3 regions of the Leucobacter albus genome follow, and region 1 is predicted to be linked to each of the others. Evidence: riboswitches for the same ligand, from Rfam matches in the RefSeq annotation. Region 1 holds a riboswitch; each other region holds the start of a gene.
The links. A riboswitch is a leader RNA that binds a small molecule or an ion and turns the genes downstream of it on or off. The one in region 1 is predicted to bind thiamine pyrophosphate.
Positions count from the first base shown of each region.

Region 2: another riboswitch for thiamine pyrophosphate. It lies ahead of ABD115_RS15805 (thiamine ABC transporter substrate-binding protein); the one in region 1 lies ahead of thiM (hydroxyethylthiazole kinase).
Region 3: another riboswitch for thiamine pyrophosphate. It lies ahead of ABD115_RS11930 (thiamine-binding protein); the one in region 1 lies ahead of thiM (hydroxyethylthiazole kinase).

Region 1 is NZ_BAAAKZ010000001.1:175,590-182,606, reverse strand. Features, by position in the region: gene ABD115_RS00835 (bifunctional hydroxymethylpyrimidine kinase/phosphomethylpyrimidine kinase) at 1-1,299, opposite strand, end outside; gene thiE (thiamine phosphate synthase) at 1,296-1,943, opposite strand; gene thiM (hydroxyethylthiazole kinase) at 1,940-2,779, opposite strand; TPP riboswitch at 2,770-2,864, opposite strand; gene ABD115_RS00820 (hypothetical protein) at 3,010-3,975, shown strand; gene ABD115_RS00815 (hypothetical protein) at 4,182-4,778, opposite strand; gene ABD115_RS00810 (M13 family metallopeptidase) at 5,176-7,017, opposite strand, start outside.
Region 2 is NZ_BAAAKZ010000017.1:174,155-181,171, forward strand. Features, by position in the region: gene ABD115_RS15800 (ABC transporter permease) at 1-1,220, opposite strand, end outside; gene ABD115_RS15805 (thiamine ABC transporter substrate-binding protein) at 1,249-2,349, opposite strand; TPP riboswitch at 2,347-2,456, opposite strand; gene ABD115_RS15810 (cell division protein PerM) at 2,463-4,421, opposite strand; gene ABD115_RS15815 (hypothetical protein) at 4,454-5,500, opposite strand; gene ABD115_RS15820 (LPXTG cell wall anchor domain-containing protein) at 5,663-7,017, opposite strand, start outside.
Region 3 is NZ_BAAAKZ010000010.1:181,132-188,148, reverse strand. Features, by position in the region: gene brnQ (branched-chain amino acid transport system II carrier protein) at 1-266, shown strand, start outside; gene ABD115_RS11945 (NAD(P)/FAD-dependent oxidoreductase) at 274-1,530, shown strand; gene ABD115_RS11940 (ornithine cyclodeaminase family protein) at 1,634-2,566, shown strand; gene ABD115_RS11935 (NADP-dependent oxidoreductase) at 2,716-3,726, opposite strand; TPP riboswitch at 3,919-4,026, shown strand; gene ABD115_RS11930 (thiamine-binding protein) at 4,038-4,316, shown strand; gene ABD115_RS11925 (ABC transporter permease) at 4,329-5,102, shown strand; gene ABD115_RS11920 (ABC transporter substrate-binding protein) at 5,105-6,142, shown strand; gene ABD115_RS11915 (ABC transporter ATP-binding protein) at 6,144-7,017, shown strand, end outside.

The DNA of each region.
Region 1 (7,017 bases):
GCCCGACACCAGGCGCTTGCCGAGATCGGCGTAGACCCAGAAGCACGGCAGCACCGCGGCCGCGGCCTCGGCGTAGTCCTTCGTGCTCGCGGCGAGCAGGTGGTTCACGTAGCCGCTCGTCGCTGCCGACGGCGCGGCGCTCGCGACGTGAATCGGCGCGTCGTCACCGAGCCGCGCGCGGTGCAGCTCGAGCTCCCCCATGATCGCCCCGTGCGCCGCGCGGGCCCAAAATGCCTGCTCCTCGGGGCTCGGCGCGATCTCCGACACACGCGCGAGCACCCGGGCGTAGGCGTGCAGGTACACCGAATCCTGCGCGATGTACTCGAGGAAGTGCGCGCGCTCGAGCGTGCCATCGGCGAGGCCCCTGATGAAGCCGAGCTGCTCGGTCTGCTCCCGCACGGTGGCGATGCCTGCCCACCAGGTCTCGCGCACGGCCTCGGCCGTCGGCCGGGTCTCGAGGCCGCCGCGCAGCCAGAGCCCGGCGAGGTGGTTGAGCGGGCCCGATCCACCGCCGACGCTCAGCTCGCCCGCCGCGGCGAGGCTCTCGCGCAGCCACGCCTTCGCCTCGCCGACCGCGGCCGCCCAGTCGCCCGGCCGCCGCGCGATTCTCGTCGCGACGCCGGCGGAGAGCGAGCAGCCGGTGCCGTGGGTGTGCGGGGTGTGGATCCGCGACCCAGCAAACTCCGTCACCTCCCCACCCGGTGCAACGAGCGCATCGGGCGCGCTCTCGCCGGGGAGATGCCCGCCCTTCACGAGCACGCGCACGCCCGTTGCCTCGGCGAGCCTGCGCCCCTGCGCGAGCGCCGCCGCCCAGTCTGCGGCGACCGCCTCACCGGTGAGTTCGGCGAGCTCGAACAGGTTGGGCGTGACGAGGTCGGCGAGCGGAATGAGCCGCCTGAGCGCCTCGATCGTCTCGGGCGCGAGCAGCGGGTCGCCGCTCGCCGCGATCATCACCGGGTCGAGCACGACTGGGAAGCTGGGCTGCGCCGTAGCTCCGCGCACCGCGCCGAGCCAGTCTGCGACCGTCTCGATCACCTCGGTGTTCGCGAGCATTCCGATCTTTACCGCGTCGATGCGCACGTCGTCTGACACGGCGTCGAGCTGCGCCCGCAGGAAGGCGGTGTCTGGCACGTGCACCTCGCGCACGCCCCTGGTGTTTTGGGCGACGAGCGCGGTGACCACTGCCATGCCGTAGCCGCCGCCCGCGGCGATCGATTTCAGGTCGGCCTGAATGCCGGCGCCGCCCGTCGGGTCGGTGCCCGCGATCGAGAGGATGTTGGGGGTGAACGGTGCGGTCATTTGGCGGCCTCCTGCCACTCGGTCATCAGTGTGCGGGCGGCTGCCGCTGGGTCGGGCGCTGCGCACAGCGCTGAAACGATTGCGACGCCCGCCGCGCCTGCCGCGCGGAGCTGTGCGATATCGGCGAGTTGTACGCCGCCGATCGCGACGCACGGCAGCGCGGTTGCGGCCGCGAACTCGCGGAACCCTGAGACGCCAAGCGGGGCCGGGTGGTCTGGCTTCGTGGTGGTGGGGTGGATCACGCCGACCCCGAGATAGTCGACCGTTCCCGGTGCCAGACGCGCGACTGCCTCGCGGTGGGCCGCCGTGTTCGCGGTGAGGCCGACGATCGCGTCGGGGCCGAGCTCTGCGCGTGCGCGCGTCACGGCGTCATCGCCCTGCCCGAGGTGCACCCCGGCGACCGGGATGCCGCGCTCGCGCGCCGCCACCGCGACGTCGAGCCGGTCGTTGATGACGAGATCCGCGCGGCCGTCGATTGCGGCGGCGAGCGCCTCGAGCTCGGTGAGCTGCTCGGCCGGGGTGCTCAGCTTGTCGCGCAGCTGCACGATCGTCACGCCGCCGTCGACCGCCTGGCGCACAGTTTCGACGACGCCGCGCGCGCCGCACAGCGCCGCATCGGTGACGAGGTAGAGGTCGAGCTTCATGCGTCTGCCTCCGCAAACACTGCCTCCGCCCGCACCCGCTCGGGGGTGAGCAGCGACAGCTCGTCGAGCAGCCGCACGGCGAAGCTCCCTGGGCCCTTCGCACCCGCCGCGGCTGCCGAGGCCGCGAGCCCGTAGACGGCGTGGGCCGCTGCCACGGCGGCCGCCGGCTGCTCGTCGCCGCGCACCGCGAGGAAGGCCGCGGTCACCGCGCCCAGCGCGCAGCCACCGCCCGTCACGCGGGTGAGCAGGGCGTCGCCGCCGAGCACGCGAACCGTGCGGCCGGCGGCGTGCACGAGGTCTTCGGGGCCGGAGATTGCGACGACCGCACCGTGATGCGCCGAGAGGGCGGCCGCAGCTGGCAGCGCGGCCGCTGCCGCCTCAGACGCGTCGGTGCCGCGGCCACCGGTTCCGAGCCCGGCGAGCGCGAGCACCTCGGAGGCGTTGCCGCGCACCGCGGTCGGGCGCTCGCGCACAAGCTCGTTGGCGAGCGCCGTGCGAATCGGCAGCGCACCGATCGCGACCGGGTCGAGCACCCACGGGGTGCCGGCAGCGTTCGCCCCGGCGACGGCCTCGCGCATCGCGTCGCGCTGCTCGGGCGCCGGGGTTCCGAGGTTCACAAGCAGCCCGTCTGCCGCGGCGGCGAACAACCCGGCCTCTCCCGTGATGTCGACCATCGCGGGAGCTGCGCCCAGGGCGAGGAGCGCGTTCGCGGTGAAGCCCTGCACCACACCGTTCGTGATGCAGTGCACGAGCGGGCCGCGGGCCCGCAGGCTAGCGAGCAGTGCTGCGGTCACCTCCGCCAGCTCGGCTGCGGGCGCGGAAAATGGTGCGTGCATAGGGACATCCCTTCGCTCGTACTAACGAGAGCAGGTTCGACGGGTCTGATCTCAGCCGCTGGTTGCGGCACCCCGTGTCGTTGGCAGCCAGCCTAGCGCACGCCCCGTACGGGCTGGCAAGCCGGCCTACCGGCCTGCCGGCCTGCCGGCCGCGCGGGCGGGTTCCCTGCCCCGTTTCCCCACAGCGAACGCATGCCCCCGCTTCCAGCCTCGCTGGTTAGCATGTCGCTATGAATCAGCCCCGCTATGCGCCCCGGCCCGAAGAGCCGATCATCGTTGTCGATGCCGCGCCGCAGGCCCCCTCGGGCTCTGGCTACCACCAGCAGCACCCGGCGGTGGCGAAGGCGCTCGACGGCGTGCTCACGGTGCAGCGGCCGATCGTGCTCGCCCACCTCAGGCGCATTCGTTCCCGCCACCCCGGCGCGACCCCGCAGCAGCTCACCGAGATGCTCGAGCGCCACTACCTCGCCACCGTGATGGCTGGCGGCGCGGGCGTCGGCGCAGCAGCAGCGATCCCAGCGGTGGGCACGGCTGCAGCACTCGCGCTCGCCGGCGCCGAGACCCTGGGGTTCATCGAGGCAACCGCGCTGTTCGCGCACGCTGTCGCCGAGGTGCACGGCATCGTGCTCACTGACCGCGACCGCACGCACGCCCTCATCCTCGCGCTCATGCTTGGCGATGAGGGCGCGACCCTGCTGCGTCAGGTAACCGGCCAGGTCGCAGGTGGCATGGCGCGCAACGCATTCTGGAGCGAGATCGTGACGACCGCGATGCCAAAGAACCTCGTCGGGCCCGCGGTCGACCAGCTGCGGTCGATGTTTCTGAAGAAGCTCGCGAAAACCGGCACGGCCTCCGTGATCGGCAAGGCTATCCCCTACGGTGTCGGGGCGGTCATCGGCGGCACGGGCAACCGGCTGCTTGGTAAAAAGGTCGTGCGGTCGGCCCGCCAGGCGTTCGGCCCTGCGCCCTTCGCCTACCCCGAGGTGCTCGCGCAGGTGCCACCCCGGCAGCCGCGCGCCGTGAGACAGGCCGAGCGCAAACAGCTCGCAGCGGGCAAGAAACAGGCGAGCCTCGAACGCAAGCAACTCGCGCTCGAAGCGAAGCAGCAGCGCAAGCAGCTCGCGCTCGAATCCGACAAGCACCGCAAGCAGCGCGAACGCTTCGGCACCGACCCCGAGTCGGTCGACCTGCCGTAGCGTCGGCGATGCACCGCGCGCTGGGCGGCCGCACCACTGCATGACCACCGCAGTAGCCTGCGCGAGCTGTGCCGCCGTGCGGGGGCGGCCGTGCGGGTGGCGCAGGTGGCGCAGGTGGCGCTAACGGCGCTGCACCGGGCTTGCGAGCTGCTGGCTCCCGACCTACCGGCAGCGGGCTGCGCGCCTGCTGCTGCGCGCTCGGGCAGCTACGACAGCAGCGACTGCACCACCGCGACCGCAGCTGGCCCGTCGAGCGCCGGGTAGTCACCCCACTGTGCCCCGCCGACCTGCGCCTCAACACCGGGAACCCACACCGTCGTCGCCGTCGACCCGGCGACCGCGGTGCCGAGCGTGAGCGAGAACGCGACGCCTCCGTGCCCTGCGACCCAGTCGCTCTCGATGACGCTGCCGCCATCGGCCTCGGCGACCATGCTCGGGTCGGGTGCTTCGGCGTCGGCCTCGACGGGCTCAAGCAGCACGGAGACGGAGCGAATATCCGCGAGGTCCGTTCCCTCCTCCGGGCTCTCCCACTGGCAGGTCACGCCCCACTCGTCGACAACGTTGCCCTCGTCTGGCACGAGCCCCTCGATGTACGCAGCGACCGCCTGCTCGACCTGGGCGCAAGACGAGATACTGTCGAGGCTGAACATCGTCTCCGCTGGCTTCTCAGGCGCTGTCGCGCTGGGCGCGCCCGCCTCGGGCGGCACCGATGGCTCAGCCGCGGGCGGGGCTGAGCACCCGACCAACGCGGTGAGGGCAGCGACAGCAGCGAGAGCTCCAGTGATCTTGGCAAGGGCGCGCATAGCACCACGATAGCCGCACCAGATGAACTACGAGGGCGCCCGCGCCCTGCCTGCCACCGAGCCAACTTTCTGCGGGCAATGCGCACTATGGGGGCTCCTATTCGCGTCTTTCCCGCAGAAAGTTCGGCCATTCGGCGCACACGGGCCGGCGAGCACCCGCGCCGCCCACCGAGCGCGCACCCGACCTGCCCTCACCCACGGGAGGGGCAGCCCGCGCCACCAAGCGCGAGCACCCAGCCCCGACCCGGCCCCAGGCCCCCGACCCCAGGCCCCCGGCCCCAGGCCCGGCCCGGCCCGGCCCGGCCCAGAACTCTCTGCACGCTGTGCGCGTTATGCGCCCCCGCAAAAGCGCATTTCCCGCAGAAAGTTCATATCGGGCAGGCCCCAAGCCCAAGCCCTACCAGATGCTCACGCGTTCCTCGGGGGCGAGGTAGAGCCCATCGCCGGGCTCAGTCGCGTACGCCTCGTGGAACGCGTCGAGGTTCTTGAGAATCTGGTTGCACCTGAACTCGTTCGGCGAGTGCGGGTCAATGGTCAGCAGGCGCACCACCTCGGCCGGCCGCGACTTCTGCTGCCAGGCCTGGGCCCAGGCGAGGAAGAAGCGCTCGGCCCCAGTGAGCCCGTCGATCACGGGAGACTCGGCGCCCGCGAGCGAACGCAGGTATGCCTTCCACGCGATCTCGAGCCCCGACAGGTCGCCGATGTTCTCGCCGATCGTGAGCTCGCCGTTGACGGTCTGGCCGTCTGCTCCCTCGGGCGAGAGCTCGTTGTACTGGCCGATGAGCGCGCCGGTGAGCTTCTCGAACGCCTCGCGATCCTGCTCCGTCCACCAGTCGGTGAGCTTGCCGTCGCCGTCGTAGCGCGAGCCCTGGTCGTCGAAGCCGTGGCCGATCTCGTGGCCGATGACCGCGCCGATCGCGCCGAAGTTCGCCGCCGCATCCCAGGTCACGTCGAAGAACGGCGGCTGCAGAATCGCGGCGGGGAACACGATCTCGTTCATGCCAGGGTTGTAGTAGGCGTTCACGGTCTGCGGGGTCATGAACCACTCGGTCGCGTCGATGGGCTTGCCGATCTTGCCGAACTCTCGCTGAAACTCGTACTCGGCGACGCGCTTGGAGTTGCCGACGAGGTCGCCAGAGTCTGCGGCGAGCGCCGAGTAGTCGCGCCACTTCTCGGGGTAGCCGATCTTCGGGGTGAACTTCTCGAGCTTTTCGAGCGCGCGCTCGCGGGTGTCTGCGCCCATCCACGAGAGCTCAGTGATCGAATCGCGGTAGGCGTCGATGAGGTGGCCGACGAGCTCGTCCATCGCTGCCTTCGAGTTCTCGTCGAAGTGGCGCTCGACGTAGATGCGGCCGACGGCCTCGCCCATTGCCCCTTCGACGAAGGAGACGCCGCGGCGCCAGCGCTCGCGCTGCTCGGTCGCGCCGGTGAGGGCGGTGCCGTAGAAGTCGAAGTTTGCGCGCGACATTTCCTGCGTGAGCAGCGCAGCCGAGGAGCGCACGATCGACCAGGCGAGCCAGGCCCGCCAGGCCTCGAGCTCGTCGTCGACGAGGAGCGAGGCGAGGCCCGCGAGCGCGCTGGGCTGCGCCGCGACGACCTCGGCGAAGGCGGCCTCGGGGGCTCCCATGGCTGCGATGTAGGCGCTCCAGTCGAGCTGCGGGGTGATCTCCTGCAGCCCGGCGAAGTCGCGCAGGTTGTAGAGCTTCTGAATGTCGCGGCTCTCGACGGTGTCCCAGTGGCTCTGAGCGATGCGCGTCTCGAGGTCGAACGCGAGGCCCGCGAGCCGCTCGGGGTCGCCGGCGCTCTCGGATCCAACGCCGGCGAGCGTGAGCATCCGCGCGATGTGGGCAACGTACTGCTCGCGCACCTCGGCGAACTGCTCCTCGCGGTAGTACGACTCGTCGGGCAGGCCGATGCCGCCCTGCATCACGAAGAGGATGTAGCGCGCGGGGTCGCCCGGGTCGTTGTCGATGAACATGCCGTAGAAGCCGCCGAGCCCGCCGCGCTCGAGCTCCGCGGTGAGGCGCACGAGCTCCCCAACCGAAGTAACGGCGAGCGCTCGGTCGAGGTCTGCGCGAATGGGTGCCGCGCCCAGCTGGTCGATGCGCTCCGTGTCCATGAAGCTCGCGTAGAGCGCCGCGACCTTGTCGGCCTCGGCTTCAGCCCCGCCCGAGATGAGCCCGGGGGCTGGCGACTCGGTGCCGGTGATGATGTCGCGCACGGCCTCTTCGGCGTTCTC
Region 2 (7,017 bases), on a different contig from region 1:
AAGCCGAGCGTCACCGCCGAGATGCCGAGCGGCAGCATTACCGCCGCGTCGTATATTGCGATGCCGCGGCGAAGCCCCTGTGAGCGAGGCCGGCGCGACACGATAAGCGACACGAGCATGCCGAGCGTTACCGCGATCACCGTCGCAACGCAGGCGATGCCAAACGACAGCGCCGCCGAGTCGAACACCGAGCCGTGCAGCGGCGACGACGGGGGCGGGAAGACGAGCGCCCGGTAATTCTCAAACGAGAACCCTCCGCCAACAGCATGCAGTGACCGCCAGACGAGCGCCCCGACCGGGAGCGCGTGCAGTAGCAGCACGGTCGCACCGAAGACGAGCAGCACGGGGGTGTCGCCGCGGCGCGGCGCGCGCACCTCGTCGCGCACCGCCTGGGCGCGTTCGTTGCGCGAGCGCAGGAGCGCCGAGACCGCGAGCGCAAGCGCGACGATTGCGAACTGCACGAGCGACAGCACGGCAGCCGAGCGCAGGTCGAGAAACTGCACGGTGAGGCGATAGATCTCGGTCTCAATGTTCGCGAACTCGCGGCCGCCGAGAATGAGCACGACGCCGAACGAGGTCGCGCAGAACAGGAAGACGAGGGCACCGGCCGAGGCGAGGGCGGGTGCCAGTGCGGGCAGCGTGACCGTGCAGAATACGCGCACGGGGCCGGCTCCGAGCGTGCGTGCGGCCTGCCCTTGGCGGGTGTCGAGCTGTGCCCAGTAACCGCCGACGGTGCGGGCGACGACGGTGACGTTGAAGAACGCGAGCGCGAGCACGACGACGGTGAGCGAGCGATCGAGCCCGAGCCAGTGCAGCGCGCCTCCCGGCCCGTAGAGCGCGGTGAAGGCCACGCCAACGACCACCGCTGGTAGCACGAACGGCACGGTGAGCAGCGCCCGCAGCACCCCGCGGCCGCGAAATTCGAGCCGATAGAGCACGAACGCGGCCGGCACGCCGAGTAGCACGGCAACGAGTGTCGCGAGGCTCGCCTGTGTGAGCGTGTTGCCGAGCACACGCCAGCTGCGCTCGAGCCCGAGCACCTCGGTGATACCGCCGAGGTCAAGCTGGCCACCGCTCGTGAGCCCCGTCGCGACAAGCGCGACAACCGGCCACAGAAAGAAGATGCCGACAAAAACCAGGGGAACGGCCGCAGCGAGCGCCCACGCGAGCGCACCGAGCGGGCGACGGGCCACCGCCGTCACCGCCGTCACCGCCCTCACCGAGGCCTCCCCATGCGAGCGAGCCCCGCTACAGCCCGACGGCGTCGCCGAGGGTTCGCAGCCAGCCGTCGAGGCCCGCCTGAATCTCGGCTGAGCTCAGGTCATGGGCCTGACCGTCAGCGGGCAGCGGCGCGAACTTCGCCCAGCTGCTCGGCAGCTCGATCGACTCATCGACGGGGTACATGTACATCTGGTCGGCGATGCCCGACTGAAACTCCTCCGAGAGCAGGTAGTTCACGACGGCGAGGGCACCCTCCGGGTTCGCGCTGCCCTTGAGCACGCCGGCGAACTCGGTCTGGCTTGAGCAGGTGTCGAGCAGCGCGCGGGTGTTCGAGGCGGTTTCGTCGTCGTTCACCGTGAACGCGGGTGAGGTCGAGTACGACACCACGATGGGCCGGGAGCCGGCCTCGTTCACCCCGCTGAACTCGGTGTTGTAGGCTTCGGTCCACCCCTGCACGATGCGCGCACCGTTGGCCTCGAGGCTCTTCCAGTAATCGACGAAGCCGTCCTCGCCGAACTTCGCGATCGTGGCAATCATGAACGAGGCGCCGGTGCTCGAGCCGGTCGGGTCGAGCAGCACCGCGAGATCTTTGTACTGCGGATCCGCGAGGTCGTCGAACGTTGCAGGCTCAGCAACCCCGTGCTCGGCGAACCAGTCGCTGTCGATATTCACGCAGGTCGCCCCAATGTCGATGGGCACGAGCGGTACCTGCTCGGCGGTTGCCCCATCGAGCTCGGCGGCGATCTTCACGGCCCGCTCCGGGAGCGCGTCGACGGCAACGGGTTCGACAACGTCGTTGTCTATGAGGCGCGAGGCGAAGGTGTTGTCGATGCCGAAGAACGCGTCGGCTATCGGGGCTCCCTTGGTGAGCACGAGCTTGTTCGCGAGCTCGCCGCCGTCGCCAGCAGTCAGCACCTCGACGTCGAAGCCGGTGGCCTTGCTCGCCGCGGCGGCAAAGGCATCGCCGTCGACAAAGCTGTCGTGCACCACGATCGACACCCGTTTGGGGTTGTTGGCTGCGGGCTCGCCGGCGTCGGCAGCGCCGCACCCGGTAAGCGCGAGTACGCCCGCGAGTGGCAACGCGGCGAGCGCGAATACGCGGGTCTTGGAACGCGAGTGTGTACGCATAACGAGAAGAGTCCTTCCTCCGCTGGCATGAACCAGATCAGGTGAAACGGTCAGAGCACGCGTGCTCCCTCTCAGCCCCGCGCGCCGGGACTCCCGTGGATTACTCCCCCAGCCTAGCCCTTGCGGCCAGGCCAGCGCCAACCCTGCCGCTTCGGCTCGGGGTCGGCCTGGGCGTCGAGGTCAACGTTCTCCCACGAATACGCCTCGATGAGCTCTTCGGCGTCGGGCTCGCGGCCCGCTTCGCGGGCTCCGGTCGCGCCCGGGGCCCGCCTCTCGGCCTGCCCGCCGGCGTCATCGTGACCGGCATCGTGACCGGCGTCGTGACCGTCATCGCGACCGGCGTCGTGCTGATCGAACAGCTCGGCCTCTGGCACTGGCGCGCCGGGTCCGTCGGCGCCAAGCACCCCGGCACCAAACGCATCGGTGTCGTACGCATCGGTGTCATCCGCATCGGTGTCGTACGCATCGGTGTCGTACGCATCGGTACCGTACGCATCGGTACCGTACCCCCCGGCAGCGAACCCGTCGGCGCCGCCAGCACTACCGCCACCCACCACGCCGTCGAGCGGCTCGGTGAGCTGGTCGTCGGGGTCAAGTTCCTCGCCGAGCACTCCGATGCCAGCCTCCGAGCCCGATCGGCGCGCGGCCCGAGGCCACAGCCGCGCCACGGGGGCGAGGCGTTCCTCACCAGGCGCCTCCTCACGGTCAAGGCTCGCTCCGCGGTCCGTCCCGGCGCGCTCCCCGACCCGCACTCCACCGGGCACCCCGGCAGGTGCCCCGGCCAGCGCCTCAGCGCCCGCGTCGGGGTCGGTCACGCCTCCGAGGCGCGGGCCGGCCTCGCGCCCCACGCGGATCCGCCTCGCGACGTCTGCGCGCGCCGCGAGCGCGCCGAGAAAGCACCCGAGCCCGAGCTCGGCCGCGGCCAGCCCAGCCCCGAGCCACACCGCTGGGCCGACCTCGGCCAGCCGGCCCGGGCCCAGCGATCCGCTCGCCGCCCAGTTCGCGAGCGCGATCGCCAGCCCTGCCGCGACCGCGGCCCCAACGACCTGCGCCGCGAGCGCCCCAAGCGTCTGCTGCCTGGCCCGCTCGCCGAGCGCGGCCCCGATCGCCACGCCAACGAGCGCGAGCAAGAGCGGCGCAATCACCGCGCCGCTCCCCCACCCCTCGGGTATGGCGGCGAGCACCGGCAGCCCCGGCAGCGGCCCGAGCAGCTGCCCGAACGGCGACGCCGAACTGCCAATTCCAACGGCGAAGCCGGCACCCGTCAGCCACGAACCCGCCCACAACACGAGCACCGGGAGCAGCATCAGCTGCAACACGAACATCAGCAGCGTGCCCCAGAGGTCGAGCTGCAGCGCCTCGGAGGCGCCAACGACGTGGGCGAACCTGCCGAGGAGCGAGGCGGCGAACGCGATGCCCGCAAGACCGAGATAGCCGGCGAGCAGCATCACCGCGAGCCTGAGGGTCTGCCCCGCGCGGTACGCGAATGCGGCGGGGCGCGGCAAGCCGAGCTTCGCGAGTGCGGCCTCGGTCGCCCCGAGCGCCGCGATCCACCAACCGTGCTGTTCGCGCGCCGCGCGAATCACGAAGGCGATCGCCGAGCCCGCGCCGTACACGAGCCCTGCGGCCGCAGCGGCGGCAAACCACCCACCGCGCACGAGCGGCGCGAGCGAGGCGACCACGCCGGCGACCGCGCCGAACCCCAGTGCCCCGCCGAGCACGCCGGCGGCCCCGGCGCCGCCGCGGCCCCCGAACCGCCACCCGGCGCGCGCCGCGAAGCCGACGGTCACGAGCGTGATGCCGAGCGGCGCGAGCGAGAGCGTGAAGGCGAGTGCCTCGGGGCCGAAGCCGAGCAGCTGCATCGTCTCGGGCGAGAGCTCGACGCCGAGCGGCACGAAGTGCGCGAGCAGCCAGGCCGCGCCCGCGCCCGCGAACACGTCGGCGGGCTCGGCACCCAGGTCGAACGCGAGCCACCACACGAGAAAGGCGACGGCGGCGGCAACCAGCAGCGTGGCCAGCGCGACCGCGATGGCCTCAATCGTTGCGACGACCCCGGTCAGTATTGCTCTCATCGCCCCAAAGTCTACCGGGCCGCGCCTGGCACCTACCAGGCGAGCGCGACGCGGCGGTGCGCCTCGAACAGCGGCACGGTCGTGCCCTCCGGCGCGCGGCCGAAGCCGCACTCGGTCGCGACCCCGAAGTCGCGCGAGACATGTGCCTGCGCAGCCGCGATGCGCCGCTCGGCGCCCTCAGCGCCGTCTTCGCGGTGCACGAGGCCGAGGTAGAGCTCGCTTTCGACCGGCAGCTGCAGCCGCGCGAGCGGGGCGAAGTACGCGGCGTCGTCGCGCTCGATCGGCACGGGCAGGTGCAGCCACGTGAGGGGCCGGGCCGTGAGCTCGAGCACCCGGTTAGCGAAGCGGGTGAGCTGCTCGGTGTCGGCAGGCTCGACGAAGTGCTTCTCGGCGACGTCGCCGTAGCACAGGTGCACGCCGGCCTCGACGCCCGCCGGCACCCGGTCGAGCTGCCGCGCGAGCCGCTCGGTCGTGCCGGCCCACACGTCGTCGAACCACTCGAACGCTCCGGCGTGGCCGGTGACCCCCTCGATGATCGCAAACTCGAGCGCCGCGTCCCACTGAATCGCGAGCTTGTCGTGCGGAATCGTCGCGAGAATTTCGTCGAGCTCGCGCGCGAGCGCCGCCTCGTACACTGGCTCGAACGCTGCCCGGTCGGGAGCGGCGACGAGGCTCGCGACGACCGCGAGCGGCGTCGGCAGTGACACCTGGAAGCGGGTGTGCTCGGCGATCACGCCGTCCCGCTGCAGCCGCTCGAACACCTCCCACGACTCGCGCGCCGCGGCCGCGTAGCCCAGCGGCGGCAGTTCGATGCTCGCGGCGTCGACCCCCTCGGCGAGCCGCACCGGCCGAATATCGAGCATGCGCAGCGGAATCGGGGTGTCGCCGACGCGCTCGATGCCGGCGGCCTGGCCGAGCACGTCTGCCTGAAACAGAATCCAGTGAAAGCGCTCGCCAACCTCGCCGTCGGGTATGCGCCGCAGCCGGTCGCCGAGCTGCTCCGCCGCGACCCGCAGCGTCGTCTCGGCGTCGTCGAAGTTGATGCTGCCCACGAGGTGGGCTCCCTGTACCTGGCTCATTGTTCAAGTATGCCGCGCGGGCCCCGCGCGGGGGCGCGTGTTGCGCTCTGTGACTCGGTGGGTTCGCTGCCAGCGGCGGATCCGCGGGCGCTGGCACGCAAGTGGCGCCCCGACACCGTGAGGTATCGGGGCGCCACTTGCAGCGCTGAGGCTGGCAGCCGCTTAGCGCGCGCGGCGGCGCAGGAGCATCAGCCCCGCACCGAGCGCGAGTGCGACGCCGCCGAGCGCGACGGGCAGCAGATTCTGCTCGGAGCCCGAGACAGCGAGCTGCTGGCCCTTCGCGCCGCCCGCTTTCGCCGGGTCCTTATCACTGACGGTGCCGTTGCCGGTGCCGCCCGTGCCACCGGTATTACCGGCGTTACCCGTGTCAGCCGCCGTAACGACGAAGGCCGCCGGGGCCCAGTAGTAGCTGTTCGCACCCTGGAACAGCACTCGGTGGGTGCCGACCGGGGTGTTTGCGGGAACGGTCGCTGACCCGTCAACCGCACCGTTCAACGCGTTCGAGGCGAACGAGCCGAGCGCGGTCGCCTTCGAGTGCAGCGTCACGGTGACCGATTCGCCCGGCACGAAGATGCCCTCCGGGGCGACGAGGCGAACCGCTGCGCCCTGCTTCACCTTGATCGTGCCGACGGCCGCAGGTGGCGCGACATCGATGCCCTGGCCAATGCCCACCCCTGGAAGGTCTGGGCGCGGGGTGAACGGCTTCTTCGCGAAGTCGGTCAGCTTGCCATTCGCGGTGATGCTCTTCACGGTCGCGGTGACGCCGGTGTCGACGAAGAAGCCGTAGCCGATGACGGAGTGGGCTCCCAGCTCCAAGGCGATGTCGTTGATAGGTGCCTGCGAGTTCGCGGCCAGCGCCCCGATTGCGCGGCTCGTCACCCAGTTGCCGGCAGCGGCCATCTCGGGGGTTGCGCGCAGCGTCGTGAAGCCCGCCTCAGACTGTACGGGAACCTGGTACCAGACGTCTGGGCTCGTGGTCTCGATCGCGAGGCCGGTCACGAACTGCGCGACCTGCCAGCTCGAGCTCTCCTCACCGTTCAAGATCTGCGCCTTGCCGCCGACCTTGAGCCCGTCGGGCGTCGACACATAGGTGCCGCCGGCTTCGGCACCGTCGTGCCAGCCAACGTACTCTTCTTCAGTCTCGTACGGGCGAATGCCGGTGTCGAGCACGTACTCGGTCTGCTGCGGCGTCGTGCTCAGCGCGCCGAGCGCGAACGACGTCGTGACGCCATTGACCTCGTAGCTCGAGATCGTCGCCGGCACCTTCTGATCGACGTAGAAGCCGCCAGACAGGTAGGTGAGGTTTCCGGTCAGGCCTGCGAGCAGGTCGTCGAGCGGAGCCTGGGCGTTTCGCCCGAACCCGTTGAATGACTGGCTCGTCGTCCAGTTGCCCGACTCGGCGCCGACCTGCGCGCGAAGCGTCGTCCAGTCGCCGTTGTCGAGCCCGAAGCCGACCTGGTGCCAGACAGGCCCGCCGGTCGACACGACCTTGCTCGACTTGGCGTAGGCGAGCAGCT
Region 3 (7,017 bases), on a different contig from region 1:
CGATCGCGATTCTCGACGCCGTGAAGGCGTCTGGCAACTTCGTCGATGAGCTCAACGGCTTCTTCTCGTGGCTGCCGATGTTCGCCGACAACGGCGGGTGGATCCTCCCCGCGGTGCTCGGCGGCGTGATCGGCTACTTCGTCGGGCGCGCGAAGGGCGAGCCCGCTATCGACCGCACCCAGCACATCGCCGTGATCGACGGAGCAGCGATCGACGAACCTGGCGTCGGCGCTCCGACGCCCGCAACCACCTCTCGAAAGGCGTAACCACCGCATGACGCGTGTCATCGTGATCGGGGCCGGCGCTGTCGGCCTCGCATCCGCGTACTACCTCCGCAAGGCCGGCCACGACGTCACCGTCGTTGACCAGGCACCGCTCGCAGCGAAGGCCTCCGGGCACAACGCCGGCTGGCTCATTCCGAGCATGTCGACGCCCGTGCCGGCTCCGGGCATGATGCTGCAGGCGATGAAGTGGATGGTGCAGCCCGACAGCCCGCTGTACGTGACACCGTCGCTGAAGCCGAGCTTCATCGGCTTCATGCTGCGAATGCTCCGCAGCTGCACTGACTCGAAGTTTCGTGAGGGGTCTGCGGTGCTCGCGGCGCTCAGCGCGACGGCGCTGTCAGACTTCGACGAGCTCGCGGCCGAGGGCGTCGAGTTCGAGCAGCACGACGAGCCGCTCGCGATGCTCTTCACGAACGGTCACAAGGTCGAGGGGCGGGTCACTGAGCTCGAGCTGCTCGACGGCAAGCTCCCCGGTTTCTCGTGGAACCACATGAGCGACGCAGACCTCAAGGCACACAAGCCGGTCCTGTCGGACCGGGTCGCCGCTGGCATCGAGTCGCGCGGCGACCGCTCGGTCGACCCCGGGTCGTTCGTGCGCGGCCTCGCCGCCGCGTGCGAGCGCGAGGGGGTCGAGCTCAGGCTCGGTGCTCCCGCCACGCTTGAGACGGGGGCCGGGGGATCGGTCGCCGTGCGGGTCGGCTCCGCGACACACGGCTCCGAGCTCCTGAGCGCCGACCGCGTGGTCGTCGCCGCCGGGGCGTGGACGAACGAGGTGCTGAAGGGCATCGGCGAGCGCGTGCCGCTGCAGTCGGGCAAGGGCTACGGCTACGACTTCCCCGTCGTGCCGGGCGGGCCGACAAAGCCGATCTACCTTGCAGAGGCGAAGGTCGCGATCACTCCGCTCGACACGAAGGTGCGCCTCGCGGGCACCATGGGGTTCACCGGGGTCGACGAGTCGATCAAGCGCCGCCGTGCGGGCGGAATTCTCACGGGTGTGAGCTCGTACTTCGAGGGCTGGCCCGACATCGAGGGCGCCCCGGAGCCCTGGACGGGGCTGCGCCCAACGACGCCAGACGGCCTGCCCATCATCGGCGCGCTCGCGAAGCACCCGAGCGTGCTCGTCGCGACCGGCCACGTCATGCTCGGCATCAGCCTCGCGCCCACGACCGGCAAGCTCATCACCGACCTCGTCGCAGGCGGGCCGGTGCCCGAGCTGCTCCGGGGCGTCTCTGCCGACCGCTTCTAGGCCGATCCGCCGTCGCACCGCGACCCCTCACCAAGGTTCACAGCAGCCATATTCCATCGCGGCCGCACTCCACCGCCGCACACGCAACACCTAGGAGAACACGATGATTGCCCCGACCGGACTCCCGTTCCTCTCAGCTGACGACGTTCGCGCGCAGATCGACCCCGACACCGCGCGCGGGCTCATCGAGCGGGCGCTCCTTGACGGCTTCGACCCCGCGAACGACCCCGCACGCCAGTCGGTTGATGCGGGGGAGGGGCACCTGCTGCTCATGCCGTCGACGCTTGGGCAGTCGGTGGGGGTGAAGATCGCGTCGGTGTCGCCGGGCAACCCTGCCAAGGGCAAGCCGCGCATCCAGGCGCTGTACCTGCTCATGGATGCAGAGACCCTCACCCCGCAGCTGCTCGTCGATGGGTCGGCGCTCACCGTGATCCGCACCCCCGCGACGACCGCGGTGGCCGTCGACCGGCTCGCGGCCCCCGACGCCGAGCGGCTCGTCGTGTTCGGGAGCGGCCCGCAGGCGATCGACCACGTCCTGGCGTTCTCTCGGATTCGCGAGCTCACCGACATTCGCCTCGTGGGCCGCAACCCCGAGCGCACCGCGCCAGCGATCGCGAAGCTCGCAGAACTCGGCATCCAGGCCACGCTCGGAACCGCAGCGGATGTCTCCGACGCCGACATCGTGCTCTGCGCGACGTCGGCGAAAGACCCCGTGTTCGACGGCTCCCTCGTGCGCGACGGCGCCTGCGTGGCCGCCATGGGGTCGCACGAGGCCGACCGCCGCGAGCTCCCAGGCGACCTCATGGCGCGGGCGCTCGTCGTCGTCGAAGACCACGACACCGCGCTGCGTGAAGCTGGCGACGTGATCATGGCGGCGGCCGAGGGCAACCTCGATACCGATACGCTGCGGCCGCTCGCGGGGCTCGTGCGCGGCGAGATCGTGCGCGATGCGAGCCGCCCCAACGTCTTCAAGGGCACCGGCATGTCGTGGCAGGATCTCGCGGTTGCCTCCGGGCTCACCCCGCCTGCCGTGTAGGCTCTCGTCCCTCCCCCCCCCCCCGGGCTCGGGGCGTCGCCGGAGCACACGTTATTCACCGGAGCACACGTAATCCCACGTTAATAACGTGTGCTTTGGTGGCTAACGTGTGCTCCCGTGAACTGGGTGGCAGCGCCGGGCTCGCTGGTCTAGATGCGCACGAGCATCTTGCCGGTGTTCGCACCCTGCATCATGGCGAGGAACGCGTCGATCGTATTGTCGATGCCGTCGACGATGGTCTCGTCGTAGGCGATCTTGCCGTCCATAAACCAGCCCGTCATGAGCTCCGTGAACGCCGGCGCCTTGTCCCAGTGCTCGCCAACAGTGAAGCCCTGCATGGTGAGGCTCTCGGTGATCATCTTCGACATGTTGCTCGGGCCGGCCTGGCGCTCGGTCGCGTTGTACGCCGCGATCGCGCCGCAGAGTGCGAGGCGGCCGCCGCGGTTCATCGAGGCGAGCGCTGCCTCGAGGTGGTCGCCGCCGACGTTGTCGAAGAACACATCGACCCCGGCTGGGGCGGCCTCAGCGAGCTGCGTGCGCACCAGGCCGTCTTTGTAGTTAAACGCTGCGTCGTAGCCGTACTTCTCGGTAAGGAGCGCCACCTTCTCGGCCGTCCCCGCTGAGCCAATCACTCGGCCTGCGCCGAGAAGCTTCGCGATCTGGCCGACGGCGGTGCCGACGGCACCAGCGGCCCCCGAGACGAAGACGGTGTCGCCCTCGCGCAGGCCGGCGATTGCAGTGAGCCCGACGTAGGCGGTGAGGCCCGTCATGCCAAGCATGTGGAGTCGGAGCGAGTTGGGCAGGCCCGTGACCTCGGGGGCGGCGCGAAACTTCGAGGCGTCTGCCTGAATGACGTCGGTCCAGCCATGCTGGTGCAGCACGACGGTGCCAACGGGCAGCTGCTCGGCTGCAGACGCGACGACGCGGCCGATCGCACCGCCGGCGATCACGCCGCCGATCTCGTAGGGTGCGACGTAGCTGCGGGCGTCGCTCATGCGGCCGCGCATGTACGGATCAACCGAGACGAACTCGTTGACGACGCGAACCTCGCCGGGGGCTGGGTCAGCGTACTCGACGGTGACCGTGGCGAAGTCTTCGTGCACTGGCCAGCCCTTCGGGCGGCGGGCGAGCTGGATCTGGGTGCTCATGTCGTGGCTCATGGTGCTCCTTCGGCAGGTGTGGGCGGGGGCATGGGGTGAAGCTTGGAGGGGCGCCTTAGCTGAGCGCGCCGATGGCCTCCACGATAGGGCAGAGTGCTGGGGCAAGCGATCAGGGGCCGCCGCGACACTCCGGTGCGAACGCACGGGCTTGACCGCGCCCGTGCGTTCGCGGCTATGCTGAGGGTTCCAGTACACATCCGCTGGGGGGGCCCGAACGGGCTGAGATTCGCCGAACGAGGCGAACCACTCCAGGAACCTGATCTCGGTAATGCGAGCGGAGGGAAGCGGTCACTATGTTGATCCATGTTCACGTGTCACCCACGCCAATGGGAGACGAAAACGGTCGATACAGCTGCGTCGAGGGCGCGATTCGCGTCATCGAGCAGAGCGGCCTCGAATACGAAGTCGGTGCGCTCGGCACCACAATCCAGGGGCCGGCAGATAGGCTCTGGCCGCTCATGCGCGAGCTGCACGATGCCACCCTCGAAGCCGGGGCCGACCGCGTCATGACGCACTTTCGCATTCTCGAAGCGAAAGACGACGTCGTGGAGGCGTCGATGGCAGACCTCGTCTCTCGCATCACTCACTAGCGCCCAGACGCCGTGAGAATTCTCACACGGCAGATTCTCCCGGCACTCCTCGCCGCCCTCGGTGCGGTGCTGCTGTGGGGGCTGCTCGTGCGCGTCACCGACGCGCCCAGTTACCTGCTGCCGTCGCCCGCGAGCGTCTGGGAGGCGGGGTGGAACGATCGCGCGCTGCTCGCAGCTCACCTCGCGGCGACGATGCGGATCGCGCTTGCCGGCCTCGCGCTCGGCGCAGTCTGCGGCATCGGCTTCGGCACGCTGCTCGGGCTCTCGGGCACGCTGCGGCGCGCTGCCGAGCCGCTGCTCATCGCAAGCCAGGCCATTCCGCCGGTCGTGTTCGCCCCGATTCTCATTGCGGCGATGGGGTTCGGTGCATTCCCGAAGATTCTCGTCGTCACGCTCGGCGCGTTCTTCCCGATCGCGATCAGCGCGAGCGCCGCAATGCGCGACGCAGACCGGTACCTCGTTGACCTGCTCGTGTCGATGGGGGCGTCGCCCGTCACGGTGCTGCGCCGGGTGAAGCTCCCGGGATCCACCCCTGCGATTGTCGCGGGCGCGAAGGTCGCGGCGAGCTACGTCGTGTTCAGCGCGATCATTGCCGAGTGGATGGGGTCATCCATCGGGCTCGGCGTCTACCTCCAACGCTCGCAAGCGAGCTACAAGATGGACCAGCTGTTTGCCGCGGTCGGCGTGATCGCCGTGCTCGGCGTGCTGCTGTTCTGGCTTACTTCACTCATCGGCGATCTCGTGCTCTCACAGACCCGATCCACACGCAACAGAAAGGGCGTCTGACAATGACCCCGAACAGCTCTCACCGACGCATCGCACTGAGCGCGGCGGCGCTCGCCGCCTCGCTCCTCATCGCCGGGTGCGCGGCCTCCGCCCCGAACCCCGACGCAGAGCAGGGCGCGGCCGCCGACGGCCTGCGGCCCGTCACCCTTATGCTCAACTGGACGCCGAACGCGCACCACGCCGGCATCTACTACGCGCACGAGCACGGCCTCTACGAGGCCGCCGGCCTCGACGTCGAGATTCTCGAGCCGGGCGACGGCATCGGGGCAGACGCCTCGGTTGCCCAGGGGCGCGCCGACTTCGGCATCTCGCAGGCGGAGTCGGTGTTGCCGGCGCGCGCGGCGGGCATGGATCTTGAGGCGGTCGCGACGCTCCTGCCCGTCAACGATTCGGTGCTCATGGGGCTCGCCGGCTCCGGCCTCACCGCAGACCCCGGGTCGCTCGCCGGCCTGACCTACGGCGGCTACGGCGGGGCGCTCGAAACCGAGATCATCTCTGCGCTCGCTGAGTGCGGTGGAGCCGATGCTGCCGCGGTCGAGTTTGTGGAGATCGGCAACGTCGACTACCTCTCCGGGCTCGCGCAGCAGCGCTTCGACGTCACCTGGGTGTTCGGCGGCTGGGATGCGCTCCGCGCGCAGGCGGAGCGCGACGACGTCTCCCTCATCGCCCTGGCCGACCAGCAGGCGTGCATTCCCAACTGGTACACGCCCGTGATTATCGGAAACGCGAAGGCGATGACCGAAGACCCGGATCTCACCGAATCGTTCTTGGCCGCGACGAGCGCGGGGTACGACGCTGTCGTGGCGGATCCGTCGGCGGGCGCCGCGGCCATGCTCGCCGCAGCCCCTGAACTCGACGAGGGCCTCATCGCTGCGGCCGTCGACTACTACGCGCCGCGGTTCGCGCCCGAGGGCCGATTTGGGGCAATGGAGAGCGAGGTCTGGCAGCGCTTCACCGAGTTCCTCGTGCGCGCGAACATGCTCGATGACGCAACCGCACTCGATGGTGCCTGGACCAACGACTACCTGCCAGCGGCCTAACATGATTGCCAGCACCGGGCCCTCGCCAGCGGCGGGTGCGGGCGGCTCGGGCCCGCACCAGCGTCAGCGCCCGCAGTCGCAGTCGCAGTCGCAAGCGCACCAGCGCCCGCTCCCGCTCAGGGTCGAGTCGATCTCGCACTCCTACCCGGCGCCCGGCCCACGCCTCCTCGGGCGCCGGGCGAGGCGCACACCGACGCTCAGCGACGTCTCGTTTACCGCCGAGCCCGGTTCGCTCACCGCCATCGTTGGCCCGAGCGGGTGCGGAAAGTCGACGCTGCTGCGCATTCTCGCTGGCCTCGAAGCTCCCGACGCCGGCGGTGCGTGGCTGGGGCCAACCCAGCTGCTCGGCGTGCCGGGAGGCGTGGCCTACCACCCGCAACGCGACGCGCTGCTGCCGTGGCTCCGGGTGCTCGAGAACGCGACCCTCGGGGCAGAGACCTGCGGGCGAAACCGGGCCGAGTCGCGGGCCGAGGCACTCGCGCTGCTCGAACGGTTCGGCCTGACGGGGTATGAACAGTCGTGGCCCGACGAGCTCTCCGGGGGCATGCGCCAGCGCGTCGCGCTCATGCGCTCGTTCTTGATGCCGCAGCGGGTGCTGGCGCTCGACGAGCCGCTCGGAGCGCTCGATGCGCTGACGAGGCGGCAGTTGCAGCGGTGGCTACTCGAGATCGTTGAGCTCGACAGGCGGCCCATTCTGCTGGTGACCCACGACGTTGACGAGGCGCTGCTGCTCGCCGACCGCGTGCTCGTGCTGAGCGCCCGGCCCGGCCGCATTGTGCACGTCGAGGAGCGCCCCGCCGCGGCCGTCAGGCTCCGTGAACACGAGAGCGGAGCCGACCGGGCCGCGGCGGGGAGACTGCTCGCGCGGCTGGGTG